One region of the Bacillus halotolerans genome, then DNA from elsewhere that is predicted to be linked to it. Evidence: a T-box and tRNA genes for the amino acid it is inferred to sense, from the RefSeq annotation. Region 1 holds a T-box; the other holds one or more tRNA genes.

The links. The T-box of region 1 lies ahead of ileS (isoleucine--tRNA ligase). A T-box ahead of a tRNA ligase gene usually reads a tRNA of that ligase, here a tRNA-Ile.
Region 2: it has a tRNA-Ile gene. The T-box ahead of ileS (isoleucine--tRNA ligase) is inferred to sense a tRNA for this amino acid. The anticodon was not compared.

The regions. Positions count from the first base shown of each region.
Region 1 covers NZ_CP029364.1:370,084-375,892, reverse strand. The annotation lists gene DIC78_RS01680 (YggS family pyridoxal phosphate-dependent enzyme) at 1-604, shown strand, start outside; gene sepF (cell division protein SepF) at 601-1,053, shown strand; gene DIC78_RS01670 (YggT family protein) at 1,060-1,332, shown strand; gene DIC78_RS01665 (YlmH family RNA-binding protein) at 1,394-2,167, shown strand; gene divIVA (septum site-determining protein DivIVA) at 2,262-2,756, shown strand; T-box leader at 2,819-3,046, shown strand; gene ileS (isoleucine--tRNA ligase) at 3,098-5,809, shown strand, end outside.
Region 2 covers NZ_CP029364.1:3,127,726-3,133,534, forward strand. The annotation lists rRNA gene DIC78_RS16005 (23S ribosomal RNA) at 1-863, shown strand, start outside; rRNA gene rrf (5S ribosomal RNA) at 918-1,033, shown strand; tRNA gene DIC78_RS16015 (tRNA-Val) at 1,056-1,131, shown strand; tRNA gene DIC78_RS16020 (tRNA-Thr) at 1,163-1,238, shown strand; tRNA gene DIC78_RS16025 (tRNA-Lys) at 1,276-1,351, shown strand; tRNA gene DIC78_RS16030 (tRNA-Leu) at 1,362-1,445, shown strand; tRNA gene DIC78_RS16035 (tRNA-Gly) at 1,454-1,528, shown strand; tRNA gene DIC78_RS16040 (tRNA-Leu) at 1,543-1,628, shown strand; tRNA gene DIC78_RS16045 (tRNA-Arg) at 1,638-1,714, shown strand; tRNA gene DIC78_RS16050 (tRNA-Pro) at 1,730-1,806, shown strand; tRNA gene DIC78_RS16055 (tRNA-Ala) at 1,812-1,884, shown strand; tRNA gene DIC78_RS16060 (tRNA-Met) at 1,906-1,982, shown strand; tRNA gene DIC78_RS16065 (tRNA-Ile) at 1,985-2,061, shown strand; tRNA gene DIC78_RS16070 (tRNA-Ser) at 2,068-2,160, shown strand; tRNA gene DIC78_RS16075 (tRNA-Met) at 2,184-2,260, shown strand; tRNA gene DIC78_RS16080 (tRNA-Asp) at 2,315-2,391, shown strand; tRNA gene DIC78_RS16085 (tRNA-Phe) at 2,404-2,479, shown strand; tRNA gene DIC78_RS16090 (tRNA-His) at 2,501-2,576, shown strand; tRNA gene DIC78_RS16095 (tRNA-Gly) at 2,584-2,657, shown strand; tRNA gene DIC78_RS16100 (tRNA-Ile) at 2,673-2,749, shown strand; tRNA gene DIC78_RS16105 (tRNA-Asn) at 2,767-2,841, shown strand; tRNA gene DIC78_RS16110 (tRNA-Ser) at 2,845-2,935, shown strand; tRNA gene DIC78_RS16115 (tRNA-Glu) at 2,940-3,011, shown strand; gene glgB (1,4-alpha-glucan branching enzyme) at 3,249-5,132, shown strand; gene DIC78_RS16125 (glucose-1-phosphate adenylyltransferase) at 5,129-5,809, shown strand, end outside.

The DNA of each region.
Region 1 (5,809 bases):
TATTGCAGTCACAAAATATGTGTCGCCTGAAAGAGCACAGGAGGCGGTCGATGCGGGCATCAAGTGCCTCGGAGAGAACCGGGACGCCGAACTGCTTCGCAAACAGGAAATCATTAAAGGAAATCCGGAATGGCATTTTATCGGCAGCCTTCAATCAAGAAAAGTAAAAGCTGTCGTCAATTCAGTTTCCTATATTCATTCCCTGGACCGGCTTTCATTAGCGAAAGAAATTGAAAAACGGGCTGAAGGTGCTGTCCAATGCTTTGTGCAGGTCAATACCTCGCTTGAGCCCTCTAAACACGGCATGAATAAAGAAGAAGTGATACCATTCATACAGGAGCTTTCCGGCTTTGACAACATTGTTGTGGCCGGACTGATGACAATGGCTCCACTGACTGATGACCAAGATGAGATTAGAAGCTGTTTCCGAACGCTTAGAGAACTTCGTGATCAGGTTCAAGAGCTGAAACAGCCGAACGCTCCATGTACAGAACTGTCGATGGGCATGTCAAATGATTTTGAAATCGCGATTGAAGAAGGGGCTACTTATATTAGAATCGGCTCATCGTTAGTCGGAAATGAAACAGGGGGTGTACAGCAATGAGTATGAAAAATAAACTGAAAAACTTTTTCTCAATGGATGAAGAAGAATACGAATACGAATATATTGAAACTGAGCGGGATTCTCATGAAGAACAGGAACAAAAAGAAAAACCTGCTTATAATGCTGGTAAACCAGCAGCCAAACAGAATGTAGTAAGCTTGCAAAGTGTTCAGAAATCCTCTAAAGTGGTGTTGAGTGAGCCGCGCGTTTATGCGGAGGCGCAGGAAATAGCCGACCATCTGAAGAACAGGCGGGCAGTTGTCGTCAATCTTCAGCGGATACAGCATGACCAGGCGAAACGGATTGTTGACTTTTTAAGCGGCACCGTTTATGCCATTGGCGGCGATATCCAAAGAATCGGTTCAGATATTTTCCTATGCACGCCTGACAACGTAGATGTTTCAGGCACAATTTCTGAGCTCATATCTGAAGACGATCAGAGGTGGTAAAGCGAGATGATCCTTTATCAAGTTTTTTCGGTTTTAAGCTTATTAATTACAATATACTCATTTGCCCTGATCATATATATTTTTATGTCATGGGTGCCGAGTACGAGGGAAACAGCAGTCGGACGGTTTTTAGCGTCGATCTGTGAACCATATCTCGAGCCATTCAGAAAAATCATCCCTCCAATTGCAATGCTGGATATCTCGCCAATCGTAGCCATTCTTGTGCTGCGGTTTGCAACAACCGGCTTGTGGGGGCTTTATCGCATGATTGCGTTTTAAGGTGACAGTTTGATAGGGGGCTTGGCAGCAGCCAAGCCTCTTTACATAGAAGGGAAAGACGATGAGCGATATTTATCAGCACTTCAGAAAAGAAGAGCGTGCCTTTATCGATCAGGCGCTCGAATGGAAAAGAATTGTCCAGGAGCAGTACCGGATGAAGCTGACCGACTTTTTAGATCCCCGGGAGCAGGTCATTCTCGCTGCGGTCACGGGACAGGCAGATGTAGGACTGGCTTTTTCCGGCGGCTATGACAGAGCGGAGCGAAAACGGGCCATTTTATATCCTGAGTACATTACGCCGGAAGAATCGGATTTTGAGCTTCAGGCGTTTGACGTTCGCTATGCTGAAAAATTTGTGACGGTTGATCACCGGTCTCTCCTTGGTTCGTTAATGGGAATCGGTCTGAAGCGGCAAAAGTTTGGCGATTTAGTGTTTTCAGAGACGGCGGTGCAAATCATTGTCTCAGCTGATACAGCCGATTTTGTTGCGGCTCAGCTTATCCAAGCCGGAAAAGCTGCAGTCAAGCTTGAGAAAATTGACTTGTCAGACCTTGAAATTCCTGCACGAGATGTCGAAATAAGAGATGACACCGTTTCTTCTTTAAGGCTTGACGCGGTCTGCGCCTCTATGAGCAGGCAATCACGCCAGAAATCACAAACGCTGGTGAAAAACGGTCTCGTAAAAGTGAACTGGAAGGTTGTTGAAGACCCTTCTTACCAGGTTGCTGAAGGGGATATGCTCTCTATCAGGGGCTTTGGCCGCTGCAGCCTGACAAAAATCGAAGGGAAAACCAAAAAAGACAAGTGGAGAGTCACGTTTGAACGACAAAAATAGTCGGTTTTTCAGTTTTTTTCTCCATCTGTGCGAAATTTGTTTTATAATGTGAACTAGATAACCGTACTGAAATGTAAAAAATGGAGGTGGCAATATGCCATTAACGCCGAATGATATTCACAACAAGACGTTTACAAAAAGTTTTCGCGGATATGATGAAGACGAGGTAAATGAATTTCTGAGTCAAGTCAGAAAAGATTACGAAATTGTTCTCCGTAAAAAAACAGAGCTTGAAGCGAAAGTCAATGAGCTCGATGAAAGAATCGGACACTTTGCCAACATTGAAGAAACGCTGAATAAATCCATTCTGGTTGCCCAAGAAGCAGCTGAGGACGTAAAGCGCAATTCTCAAAAGGAAGCAAAGCTGATTGTTCGGGAAGCGGAGAAAAACGCTGATCGCATCATCAACGAATCTTTATCGAAATCAAGAAAAATCGCAATGGAAATCGAAGAGCTGAAAAAACAGTCTAAAGTGTTCAGAACACGTTTCCAAATGCTGATTGAAGCGCAGCTTGATCTTCTGAAAAATGATGATTGGGATCATTTGCTTGAGTATGAAGTCGACGCTGTGTTTGAGGAAAAGGAATAAATTCTCTGATTACCTTGACATTTTCTTAGCTTGTCGAATATAATACGTTCATAAATTCAGATGAAAAGACGGTTGAAAGGGACAGTCATGTTTCCATCATGCCTTCATAGCGACCCGGAGATGGTGAAAGTCCGGGATGGCCGGAATCATGTAGATCAGCCCTTAAGTTTCCTTTCTGAACTCACAGTAGGTTAGGACGTTCATCACGTTACGATGCTCGAGAGGAAAAAGCGTAAGCCTGGCTTTTTCTAAAAGGGTGGTACCGCGAGATAAGCTTTCTCGTCCCTTATGGGATGAGAGGGCTTTTTTTATTTTCTGAAAAAATTGGTGGAGGAATGAAAATGGATTACAAAGACACGCTCTTAATGCCGAAAACAGATTTTCCGATGCGAGGCAACTTGCCAAACCGTGAGCCTGACATGCAAAAGAAATGGGAGGAGCAGGATATCTACAGTCTAGTACAGGAACGGACGAAAGACCGCCCTAAATTTGTTTTACATGACGGACCTCCGTACGCAAACGGCGATATCCACATGGGCCACGCGCTTAACAAAATTTTAAAGGACTTCATCGTCCGCTACAAATCAATGAGCGGGTACAACGCACCGTATGTACCGGGCTGGGATACACACGGGTTGCCGATTGAAACAGCTCTTACAAAAAACAAAAAAGTGAACCGCAAAGAAATGTCAGTAGCTGAATTCCGCAAGCTATGCGAAGAATATGCATGGAAGCAAATTGAGGGTCAGCGTGAGCAATTCAAGCGTCTTGGAGTCCGCGGCGACTGGGAAAATCCATATGTGACACTGAAACCGGAATATGAAGCGCAGCAAATCCGCGTTTTCGGTGAAATGGCAAAACGAGGCTATATTTATAAAGGCCTTAAACCGGTTAACTGGTCACCTTCAAGTGAGTCTGCTTTAGCTGAAGCGGAAATCGAATATCAAGACAAACGCTCAGCATCTATTTACGTTGCTTTTGGCGTAAAAGACGGAAAAGGCGTGCTTGAAAATGGCGAGCGCATCATCATTTGGACAACAACGCCTTGGACGATTCCTGCAAACCTCGGCATTTCAGTTCATCCTGATCTGGAATACAGCGTGATTGCAGTCGGTGATGACCGCTTTGTTGTAGCAAGTGCACTGGTTGAAGCTGTAGCTTCTGCATGCGGCTTTGAGCAGTATGAAGTGACAAGAACGATCAAAGGGAAAGATCTCGAAAATATTATCGCTGAACATCCGCTATACGGCAGAGATTCACTCGTTATGCTTGGCGACCACGTGACAACTGACGCCGGAACAGGCTGTGTTCATACAGCACCGGGACATGGGGAAGATGACTTTATCATTGGCCAAAAATACGGCTTAGACGTCCTTTGTCCGGTTGATGAAAAAGGTGTGATGACAAGCGAAGCTCCTGGCTTTGAAGGTATGTTCTATGATGATGCAAACAAAGTGATCACACAGCAGCTCGAAGAAAAAGGCGCGCTCGTGAAGCTTGAATTCATTACACACTCCTATCCGCACGATTGGAGAACAAAGAAACCAACCATTTTCAGAGCAACTGCGCAATGGTTTGCGTCTATTAAAGATTTCAGATCAGACCTGCTGGATGCCATTAAAGAAACCAAATGGGTTCCTGAATGGGGCGAGCAGCGTTTGCACAACATGGTTCGTGACCGCGGAGACTGGTGTATTTCCAGACAGCGTGCATGGGGTGTGCCGATTCCGGTATTTTATGCTGAAAACGGCGAGCCAATCATCACAGATGAAACGATTGAGCACGTTTCAGAATTGTTTAGAAAACATGGCTCAAACATTTGGTTTGAAAAAGAAGCGAAGGATCTTCTTCCGGAAGGCTTTACGCATCCTGGAAGCCCGAACGGCACTTTTACAAAAGAACAGGACATCATGGATGTTTGGTTTGATTCTGGTTCTTCCCACCAAGCGGTGCTTGAAGAACGCGAGGATCTCGTTCGGCCGGCTGATTTATACCTTGAAGGCTCTGACCAATACCGGGGCTGGTTTAACTCATCTCTATCAACAGCAGTAGCCGTAACAGGAAAAGCGCCATATAAAGGTGTGCTCAGCCATGGGTTTGCACTGGATGGAGAAGGACGCAAAATGAGTAAATCCATCGGTAACGTCGTCGTTCCAGCAAAAGTCATGAAACAGCTTGGCGCCGACATTTTGAGATTATGGGTATCTTCTGTTGACTACCAGGCGGATGTTCGCGTGTCTGATGCGATTCTGAAGCAGGTTGCTGAAGTATACCGTAAAATCCGCAACACGTTCCGTTTCCTTCATGGCAACCTGTTCGATTTTGATCCAAAAACAAATGCGGTGGCTGTTGAAGATCTTCGTGAAGTCGATCAGTACATGCTGATTAAGCTAAACAAACTGATTGATAAAGTGAAAAAAGCGTATGACGAGTACGAATTTGCGGTTGTGTATCACAGCATCCATAATTTCTGTACAATTGAATTAAGCTCATTCTATCTGGATTTCGCTAAGGATATTGTATACATTGAGCATGCGGATCATCCGGATAGACGCAGCATGCAGACTGTATTCTACGAAACGCTGCTTGCGTTAGTGAAGCTTACAGCACCGATTCTGCCTCATACCGCTGACGAATTATGGTCTCACTTAACATTCGTTGACGAGCAGAGCGTTCAGCTGACAGACATGCCGGAAACGATTGCGGTTCCAAACAGCGAAGCGACAGAAGATAAGTTTGACCGTTTTATGTCTCTTCGTGATGATGTGCTAAAAGCGTTAGAAACAGCGCGAAATGAAAAAATCATTGGTAAATCATTGGAAGCAAGCCTGAAATTGTATCCGAATAAAGAAAACAAAGAGCTATTAGCTTCTATTAAAGAAAATCTTTCTCAGCTGTTTATTGTTTCTGAATTAACCATCAGCGAAGAAAATGAAGCGCCAAACGATGCGCAAAGCTTTGAGACAGGGAAAATCGCTGTCGAGAAAGCTGAAGGTGAAATGTGTGAGAGATCCCGTGTGATTTCTAAAGATGTAGGTGCGAACCCGAAATAT
Region 2 (5,809 bases), 1.4 Mb from region 1:
AGGTTACCCGCGACAGGACGGAAAGACCCCGTGGAGCTTTACTGCAGCCTGATATTGAATGTTGGTACAGCTTGTACAGGATAGGTAGGAGCCTTGGAAACCGGAGCGCCAGCTTCGGTGGAGGCATCGGTGGGATACTACCCTGGCTGTATTGACCTTCTAACCCGCCGCCCTTATCGGGCGGGGAGACAGTGTCAGGTGGGCAGTTTGACTGGGGCGGTCGCCTCCTAAAAGGTAACGGAGGCGCCCAAAGGTTCCCTCAGAATGGTTGGAAATCATTCGCAGAGTGTAAAGGCACAAGGGAGCTTGACTGCGAGACCTACAAGTCGAGCAGGGACGAAAGTCGGGCTTAGTGATCCGGTGGTTCCGCATGGAAGGGCCATCGCTCAACGGATAAAAGCTACCCCGGGGATAACAGGCTTATCTCCCCCAAGAGTCCACATCGACGGGGAGGTTTGGCACCTCGATGTCGGCTCATCGCATCCTGGGGCTGTAGTCGGTCCCAAGGGTTGGGCTGTTCGCCCATTAAAGCGGTACGCGAGCTGGGTTCAGAACGTCGTGAGACAGTTCGGTCCCTATCCGTCGCGGGCGCAGGAAATTTGAGAGGAGCTGTCCTTAGTACGAGAGGACCGGGATGGACGCACCGCTGGTGTACCAGTTGTTCTGCCAAGGGCATCGCTGGGTAGCTATGTGCGGACGGGATAAGTGCTGAAAGCATCTAAGCATGAAGCCCCCCTCAAGATGAGATTTCCCATTCCGCAAGGAAGTAAGATCCCTGAAAGATGATCAGGTTGATAGGTCTGAGGTGGAAGTGTGGCGACACATGGAGCTGACAGATACTAATCGATCGAGGACTTAACCTAATTTCTAATGATGTCACACCTGTTATCTAGTTTTGAGAGAACACTCTCAAATTGTTTGGTGGCGATAGCGAAGAGGTCACACCCGTTCCCATGCCGAACACGGAAGTTAAGCTCTTCAGCGCCGATGGTAGTCGGGGGTTTCCCCCTGTGAGAGTAGGACGCCGCCAAGCAATTGCACGTTAGTGCAATTATGGAGGATTAGCTCAGCTGGGAGAGCATCTGCCTTACAAGCAGAGGGTCGGCGGTTCGAGCCCGTCATCCTCCACCATTCTTACTATACATAATATGTTTACATATGAGCCGGTGTAGCTCAATTGGTAGAGCAACTGACTTGTAATCAGTAGGTTGGGGGTTCAAGTCCTCTTGCCGGCACCACTTTTATATGATATAATATTCAAGTCTCTTGTAAGAAGAGCCATTAGCTCAGTTGGTAGAGCATCTGACTTTTAATCAGAGGGTCGAAGGTTCGAGTCCTTCATGGCTCACCATTTATATGTTGCGGATGTGGCGGAATTGGCAGACGCGCTAGAATCAGGCTCTAGTGTCTTTACAGACGTGGGGGTTCAAGTCCCTTCATCCGCATCATTTCTGCGGAAGTAGTTCAGTGGTAGAACACCACCTTGCCAAGGTGGGGGTCGCGGGTTCGAATCCCGTCTTCCGCTCCAACTATACCATCCATGCCGGGGTGGTGGAATTGGCAGACACACAGGACTTAAAATCCTGCGGTAGGTGACTACCGTGCCGGTTCAAGTCCGGCCCTCGGCATTATAATTTGCGCCCGTAGCTCAATTGGATAGAGCGTTTGACTACGGATCAAAAGGTTAGGGGTTCGACTCCTCTCGGGCGCGCCATGATCTACATGAAATCGGGAAGTAGCTCAGCTTGGTAGAGCACATGGTTTGGGACCATGGGGTCGCAGGTTCGAATCCTGTCTTCCCGACCATTCTTGGGGCCTTAGCTCAGCTGGGAGAGCGCCTGCTTTGCACGCAGGAGGTCAGCGGTTCGATCCCGCTAGGCTCCACTTGATTTCAATATATGATTTGGCGGTGTAGCTCAGCTGGCTAGAGCGTACGGTTCATACCCGTGAGGTCGGGGGTTCGATCCCCTCCGCCGCTACCAAAGGACCTTTAGCTCAGTTGGTTAGAGCAGACGGCTCATAACCGTCCGGTCGTAGGTTCGAGTCCTACAAGGTCCACCACAATACGGAGGAATACCCAAGTCTGGCTGAAGGGATCGGTCTTGAAAACCGACAGGGGTGTCAAAGCCCGCGGGGGTTCGAATCCCTCTTCCTCCGCCATATATATTCTTACATTTTATCATCGCGGGGTGGAGCAGTTCGGTAGCTCGTCGGGCTCATAACCCGAAGGTCGCAGGTTCAAATCCTGCCCCCGCAACCAAACAAATATATCCTTTTAAATAAGGAGCGCCCGATGGGTGCAACTAATTAAAATGGTCCGGTAGTTCAGTTGGTTAGAATGCCTGCCTGTCACGCAGGAGGTCGCGGGTTCGAGTCCCGTCCGGACCGCCATTTAAATAATAAGGCTCGGTAGCTCAGTTGGTAGAGCAACGGACTGAAAATCCGTGTGTCGGCGGTTCGATTCCGTCCCGAGCCACCATTTACAAATATATATATTTTGGCGGTTGTGGCGAAGTGGTTAACGCACCAGATTGTGGCTCTGGCATTCGTGGGTTCGATTCCCATCAATCGCCCCAAAAAATTGCGGGTGTAGTTTAGTGGTAAAACCTCAGCCTTCCAAGCTGATGTCGTGGGTTCGATTCCCATCACCCGCTCCATTTCTATATCGTCATGGGCCTGTAGCTCAGCTGGTTAGAGCGCACGCCTGATAAGCGTGAGGTCGATGGTTCGAGTCCATTCAGGCCCACCATACCATGACTTTTACGTTCCACAGTAGCTCAGTGGTAGAGCTATCGGCTGTTAACCGATCGGTCGCAGGTTCGAATCCTGCCTGTGGAGCCATATGGAGAAGTACTCAAGTGGCTGAAGAGGCGCCCCTGCTAAGGGTGTAGGTCGTGTAAGCGGCGCGAGGGTTCAAATCCCTCCTTCTCCGCCATGACGGCCCGTTGGTCAAGCGGTTAAGACACCGCCCTTTCACGGCGGTAACACGGGTTCGAATCCCGTACGGGTCATCCTGAAACCTTGCATATCCTGCAAGGTTTTTTTGTTTTCTAAAACTATATGATATGCGTCTGATTTTGTTTTTTATTCTATATCAAATTTACAACAAAAAACTCCATATCTTTTGTTTTTCTTCAGAAAATGAAGTTTTATGTCAATAAATATAAGCGCTTTCTAGAAAGGGCTTTTTTTTATTTCTACGAATAAATAATATAAATGAAAACTATGATGTCAGAAAGGATGATTACATGGCCGCTGCCAGCCCAACAGCACATGATGTTTATCTTTTTCACGAAGGCAGTCTGTTTAAAAGCTATCAGCTGTTTGGCTCGCATTATCGCGAGCTGAATGGCCAAAGCGGGTATGAATTTTGTGTGTGGGCGCCGCATGCGTCAGAAGTTCGAGTGGCTGGAGATTTTAACAGCTGGTCAGGTGAGCTTCATGTTATGCAGAAAGTTAATGATCATGGCATTTGGACGTTATTTGTTCCAGGTTTGAAAGAAAAGGAACGATATAAGTATGAAATCGTGACAAATAGCGGTGAGACCATGCTGAAGGCAGACCCGTATGCTTTTTATTCAGAAGTAAGACCGAATACGGCGTCTCTTACTTACGATCTTGCAGGGTACAGCTGGCATGATCAAAAGTGGCAGAAGAAGCAGAAAGCTAAAACGATATATGAAAAGCCGGTTTTTATTTATGAGCTTCATCTTGGTTCATGGAAGAAGCATCCCGATGGCACGCTTTACTCCTATGAAGAATTAGGCCAGTTTCTTATTCCTTATATCAAAGAGCAGGGATTTACCCATATCGAGCTGCTGCCCGTTTATGAACATCCTTATGATCGCTCTTGGGGTTATCAAGCAACGGGGTATTACAGCCCGACAAGCCGATTTGGCACGCCTCATGATTTGATGAGGTTTGTTGATGAATGCCATCAGGCAAACATCGGCGTCATACTTGATTGGGTCCCCGGACATTTTTGTAAAGATTCGCATGGGCTTTATATGTTTGATGGAGCGCCTCTTTACGAATATCAAAAAGAGCGTGACAGGGAGAACTGGCTGTGGGGCACCGCTAACTTTGATTTAGGAAAACCGGAAGTTCATAGTTTTTTAATTTCTAATGCGTTGTACTGGGCGGAATTCTATCATATAGATGGCTTTAGGGTCGATGCCGTGGCTAATATGCTGTATTGGCCAAATCAGGATGAACGCCATACGAATCTCTATGCAGTTGAATTTTTAAAAAAGCTAAATCAAACAATGCGAGAGGCATATCCGCATGTCATGATGATAGCGGAAGATTCCACCGAATGGCCTCAAGTAACAGGTTCTGTTGAGGAAGGGGGACTCGGCTTTCATTTTAAATGGAATATGGGCTGGATGAATGATGTGCTGAAATATATGGAGACGCCTGCTGAACAAAGGCGGCACTGCCATCAGCTTGTGTCTTTTTCCTTGCTTTATGCGTTTAGTGAACATTTTGTATTGCCATTTTCTCATGACGAAGTCGTCTATGGAAAAAAATCACTTCTTCATAAAATGCCTGGCGACTATTGGCAGAAATTTGCCCAATATCGGCTTTTACTCGGTTATATGACGGCTCATCCCGGAAAAAAACTCATTTTTATGGGATCAGAATTTGCCCAATTCGATGAATGGAAAGATACAGAACAGCTTGATTGGTTTTTGAACTCCTTCCCCATGCATCAAAAAGCAAGTGTTTTTACTCAAGATCTTCTCCGCTTTTATCAAAAAAGCAAAATCCTTTATGAAAATGACCATCGTGCTCAGTCATTTGAATGGATTGATGTCCACAATGAGGAGCAATCAATCTTTTCTTTTATTCGGTATGGCAGACGGCACGGTGAGGCGCTTATCATCTTATGTAATTTTACACCCTCGGTCTATCATCAATATGATGTTGGCGTTCCCTTTCTTACCCAATATATCGAAGTGTTGAACAGTGACAATGAAAAATATGGGGGCTCAGGTCAATTGAATAAAAAGCCGTTGGCAGCCAAAGCTGGAGCTGTTCATCACAAACCGTGCTATATCACAATGACAATCCCCCCTTATGGCATTTCGATTATGCGGGCGGTGAAAAAAAGAGGAGAGATAAATGAATGAAAAAACAATGTGTGGCTATGCTCCTTGCCGGCGGGAAGGGCAGCCGTCTCAGCGGATTAACAAAAAACATGGCAAAACCGGCCGTATCTTTTGGGGGAAAATACAGGATTATTGATTTTACGCTCAGCAACTGTTCGAATTCAGGCATAGACACAGTAGGCATCTTAACGCAATATCAGCCGCTGGAGCTGAATTCCTATATTGGCATTGGCAGTGCATGGGATCTTGACAGGCACAATGGCGGCGTTACGGTATTGCCTCCTTATGCCGAGTCATCCGAAGTGAAATGGTATAAAGGGACGGCAAGCGCAATTTATGAAAATCTCAATTACCTGAACCAGTACGATCCTGAGTATGTGCTGATCTTATCAGGCGATCACATTTATAAAATGGACTACGGCAAAATGCTTGATTTTCATATTGAAAAGAAAGCGGATGTGACCATCTCCGTGATTGAAGTAGGATGGGAAGAAGCGAGCCGATTCGGCATCATGAAGACAAATGAAGACGGGATAATCACACATTTTGATGAAAAGCCTAAATTTCCAAAGAGCAATTTGGCATCCATGGGTATTTATATTTTCAATTGGCCGCTCTTGAAGCAATACCTTGAGATGGATGACCGGAATCCGTATTCAAGCCATGACTTCGGCAAAGACATCATTCCTTTGCTTTTG